2 regions of the Klebsiella ornithinolytica genome follow, and region 2 is predicted to be linked to the other one. Evidence: riboswitches for the same ligand, from Rfam matches in the RefSeq annotation. Region 2 holds a riboswitch; the other holds the start of a gene.
What was found. Region 2 has a riboswitch for cobalamin ahead of cbiB (adenosylcobinamide-phosphate synthase CbiB). Riboswitches for the same ligand answer to the same signal wherever they lie in the genome.
Positions count from the first base shown of each region.

Region 1: linked by a shared signal. The riboswitch ahead of btuB (TonB-dependent vitamin B12 receptor BtuB) and the one ahead of cbiB (adenosylcobinamide-phosphate synthase CbiB) in region 2 are both predicted to bind cobalamin.

Region 1 is NZ_CP130153.1:5,393,249-5,395,704, reverse strand. Features, by position in the region: gene trmA (tRNA (uridine(54)-C5)-methyltransferase TrmA) at 1-1,050, opposite strand, end outside; cobalamin riboswitch at 1,166-1,345, shown strand; gene btuB (TonB-dependent vitamin B12 receptor BtuB) at 1,413-2,456, shown strand, end outside.
Region 2 is NZ_CP130153.1:983,215-985,670, forward strand. Features, by position in the region: gene cobD (threonine-phosphate decarboxylase CobD) at 1-1,029, shown strand, start outside; cobalamin riboswitch at 1,108-1,269, shown strand; gene cbiB (adenosylcobinamide-phosphate synthase CbiB) at 1,427-2,386, shown strand.

The DNA.
Region 1 (2,456 bases), 1.1 Mb from region 2:
CTGATCGAACAGCGCCAGACGCGTGACGTCATGGGTCTGGCTTAAGGTTTCCAGATTCTGGCACAGGGTCTCCGGATTACAGGAGATGTACAGAATACGCGGGTACGCCTGCACCATCTTCTCGGTTTCACTATCCAGCCCGCTGCGCGGCGGATCGACAAAAATCGTCTCACACTGATAGCTTTTCAGGTCAATACCCTGCAGACGATTAAACTCCCGGACACCGTTCATGGCCTGCGTAAACTCTTCCGCCGACATACGGATAATCTGCACGTTATCAATATGGTTAGCCGCAATGTTGTACTGCGCTGCCGCGACCGACGGTTTGGCGATTTCCGTTGCCAGTACGCGATCGAAGTTGCGCGCCAGGGCCAGCGAGAAGTTACCATTGCCGCAGTACAGTTCCAGTAAATCTCCCGTCGCCTCTTTGGTGGCGTCCAGCGCCCACTCCAGCATCTGGATATTCATGGCGGCATTCGGCTGAGTGAAGCTGTTTTCTACCTGGCGGTAGATCATTTCGCGACCGGCAACCGGCAGACGCTCATCGATGTAATCTTGATCGAGCTCGATTTTGGTTTTGGTGGCCCGGCCAATCAGATGCACGTTGAGGTTTTTCGCGCGCAGCGCATCGCGCAGGATCTCGGCCTGCTGGCGCCACTCATCGTCGAGTTTTTTGTGGTACAGCAGCGATACCACGGCCTGGTTGCTCAGGGTCGTCAGATAATCGACCTGGAACAGTTTATGGCGCAGAACCGGGTTATCGCGCACGCCGTCAAGAATCTCGACCATCAGTTGATTGATGAGCTCACTTGCCGCCGGGAAGCTATCGACGCGAATCCGGGATTTCGTCTGCTGATCGAACATGATGTGGTACAGGTCGTCACCGTCATGCCACAGGCGGAATTCAGCACGCATACGATAATGACTTACCGGCGAACGAAACACCTCCGGAACCGGCGCGGCAAAAGGCACCATCATTTTTTGCAGACGGACGACTTTTTCTGCCAGCTGCGCTTCATATTGTTCGGTCGGAAGGTGTTCTGGGGTCATGATGCATCCTGAATAAAATAAGTACGCGGGGATTGTAGGGAAAGCGTAGGGGATGTCCAGCCCGGAGAAGGGATCAAATATAATTATAGAAGTCTGGACATCTATATGTTTCTAATTATAGCATTGTGTAACCGGTCCTGTGAGTTAAAAGGGAACCCAGTGCAAATCTGGGGCTGACGCGCAGCGGTAAGGAAGGTGGGATGAACGCATTATGCAGACACTGCCGATGTCAGGTGGGAAGTCCTCATCCATAACACGCCCCAAGCCCGAAGACCTGCCGGAATACGTCGCATTTGGTTTCTATCATCGCGTGCTACTGATGAAACCAGCGGCATCCTTTATATGTTACGGATGCTTTTACAATGATTAAAAAAGCTTCGCTGATGACGGCTCTCTCCGTCACGGCATTTTCCGGCTGGGCGCAAGACAGCAATTCAGATACGTTAGTGGTGACAGCAAATCGTTTTCAACAGCCGGTCAACACGGTTCTTGCACCGACCGACGTAGTTACCCGGGAAGATATCGATCGCTGGCAGGCGAAGGATTTGAATGACGTTATGCGTCGATTGCCTGGGGTGGATATTGCCCAGAATGGGGGGATGGGACAGAGCTCTTCTTTATTTGTCCGCGGGACCGAGGCCAAACAGGTTCTGGTGCTGATCGATGGCGTTCCCATGCCGCGCCCCGGTATTACAAACAACCCTGACCTCAATCAAATACCGCTTTCTCTGGTACAACGCGTGGAATACATCCGCGGCCCGCGTTCGGCTATTTATGGTTCCGGCGCGATGGGTGGCGTAATTAACGTCATCACCCATTCTGATAAAGAAGAATCTAAGGTCACCGCAGGCGTCGGTTCTGAAGGCTATCAGCAATACGACGGCACGCTTCGCCATCGTTTCGGTGATACGGTGGCGACGGTCGCCGGTTCCTATGAGGGCAACAAGGGCTTTAACGTTCAGCCTGACTCGAGCTGGTCTCACGATCAGGATCGCGATGGTTTCCGCAGCAAAGCGTTCTGGGGCGGTCTTGAACATAAATTTAACGATAATCTGAATGGCTTCTTCCGCGGGCGTAGCTATACCAATAATAGCGATTACGATCTGGGGAGCCCGCCATACAGCCCTGCCTACAGTGCAGATGAAGAGCAGCTCTATAACCAGAGCTGGGACGCGGGCCTGGCATTCAGCTCCGGGATCTACTCTTCACAACTGATTGCCAGCTACCAGAAGGTCAAAGACTACAACTACAGCAGCATATACGGCCGGTACAATGATGGTACGACGCTCGATCGGATGACTCAGCGTAACCTGCAGTGGGGCAATAACGTTATTGTTGGCCACGGTTCGGTGAGCGCCGGCGTCGACTGGCAACAGCAGCGGCTGACCTCGTCGGATACGGTCATA
Region 2 (2,456 bases):
GGCATTGAGGCGCAGCAGCTGCGGGATTTCAGCGCCAATATTAATCCTCTTGGCATGCCCGAGAGCGTCAGACGGGCGCTTATCGATAATCTTGCCCTGGCGGAGCGCTACCCTGACGTTGAATACCAGCAGCTGCACCTTGCGCTGGCGGAGCACCACCGTATTCCCGCATCGTGGGTCCTGGCAGGCAATGGCGAAACCGAATCCATTTTTACGCTCGTTCACGGGCTGAAGCCGCACACGGCGATGGTGGTGAAACCTGGTTTTGCAGAATATCGCCGCGCGCTGCAGACGGTCGATTGCACTCTCCTCGAGTTCGCGCTGCGTGAAGAGGATGGCTGGCAGTTGACCGACGCGATTCTCGACGTGCTGACGCCAGAGCTGGACTGTTTGTTCCTCTGTACGCCCAATAATCCGACCGGCCTGCTGCCGGCACGCCCGCTGCTTGACGCGATTGCCGCCCGCTGCCGGGACGCCGGCATCGCGCTTATTCTTGATGAAGCGTTTATCGATTTCATTCCTGACCAGCCGGGATTTATCCCCTTTCTACAGCATAATCCGCATATCTGGGTGCTCCGCTCACTCACCAAATTCTACGCCATTCCCGGCCTGCGTCTGGGCTATCTGGTTAACAGCGATGAACGGGCGGTAGCCCGCCTGCGCGAAAAGCAAATGCCGTGGTCGATCAACGCGTTTGCCGCTCTGGCAGGGGAAATAGCGCTCAAGGATAGCGCCTATCAGCAGGCCACCTGGCGATGGCTGGCGCAGGAGGGAAGCCGATTTTATCAGGCTCTCCGTCAGCTTCCTGGCCTGACCGTGTATCCGGGGCGGGCGAACTATCTTTTTTTACGTTGCCATCTCCCGGAGTCCGATCTGCAGCAGGCGTTGCTGCAGCAGCATATCTTGATTCGCAGCTGCGCTAACTATCCGGGACTGGGAAACGGTTATTACCGCGTGGCGATTCGCAGCCCTGAGGAGAATCAACGGCTGCTTACGGCGCTCAGCGCCATCCTTTCCGCCCCCCTCTGACTGCAAGCGACCGGCTCATCCGTATGGCATAATAGCCCGCCTGTTGCTTCAGACACCCGATCTGACGAGAGTCCGGATGCAGCAGGGTAACCAACAGGTGCAAGGGAAGGGGGTGAAACGCCTCCGCAGCCCCCGCTGCTGTGATGCTGACAACCCCGTAAATACCACCGGCCGCGAATCCGGGAAGGGCGGGCGAGGATGACGCTAAGCCAGAAAACCTGCCTGTCGGTCATTACCAACAACTTCGGTGGGAAGTGGGTTGCTCAGATGCGTGCCGTCGCAAGACGGCGTCAGGCGCACCTTTACACCCCGACCACTCTGAACAGGAACAGGGTATGGCGGTACGACTCCATTCATCCATTGCCGCCCGCTGGCGGGCGGCAACGAGGCCCGGGCGATGACGTTACTTGCCTGGTGCGTGGCCTGGATTCTCGATTTTATCATCGGCGACCCGCCGCGCTGGCCGCATCCGGTGCGCTGGATCGGCAATCTCATCACCTTGACTCAACGTATCGTGCGCCGCTATTGCCATCGCGACCGCGCGCTGCGCATCGGCGGCGCGCTGATGTGGCTGACGGTGGTCGGTCTGACCTGGCTCCTCTCCTGGAGCGTACTGAAACTGGCGGCAAGTCTCCATCCCTGGCTAGGCTGGGGCGTTGAAGTGTGGATGATCTTTACGGTCCTGGCCGGCCGCTGCCTTGCGGATTCCGCTCGTGAAGTCGAACGCCCGCTGCGCGCGGGCGATGTGGCGCTAAGCCGGGAAAAGCTCTCATGGATTGTCGGGCGCGAGACCTCACAGCTCCAGCCTGAACAGATAAATCGCGCGGTGGTGGAGACGGTTGCAGAAAACACCGTCGATGGCATTATTGCGCCGCTGTTTTTCCTGCTGCTGGGCGGCGCGCCGCTGGCGATGGCCTATAAAGCGGTCAACACCCTCGACTCCATGGTGGGGTATAAACATGAAAAATATCGCGCTATTGGTATGGTCAGCGCCCGCCTTGACGATGTCGCGAACTGTATTCCCGCGCGTTTGAGCTGGCTGCTGTTCAGCCTCGCGGCGTGGCTATGTCGCTATGATGGCGCGGGCGCCCTGCGTATTGGCTGGCGCGATCGCTATCAACACAGCAGCCCCAACTGCGCGTGGTCGGAAGCCAGCGTCGCCGGCGCGTTAGGCGTCCGACTCGGCGGCCCGAATGACTATTTTGGCCAGCGGGTGGACAAACCCTGGATTGGCGACGCCGTACGCGATATTTCGGTCGAGGATATTCCCCGTGCCCTGCGTCTGATGTGGGTCGCCTCGACGCTGGCGCTGGTGATGTTTATGGCCGCGCGGTATCTATGGACAGGGATGGCCTGAAAAGAGATCCGCATGGCCTTCTGGCAGCGGGGCAGTAGCAGCATAAAACAGAGCAGGATGGGAGAATAAT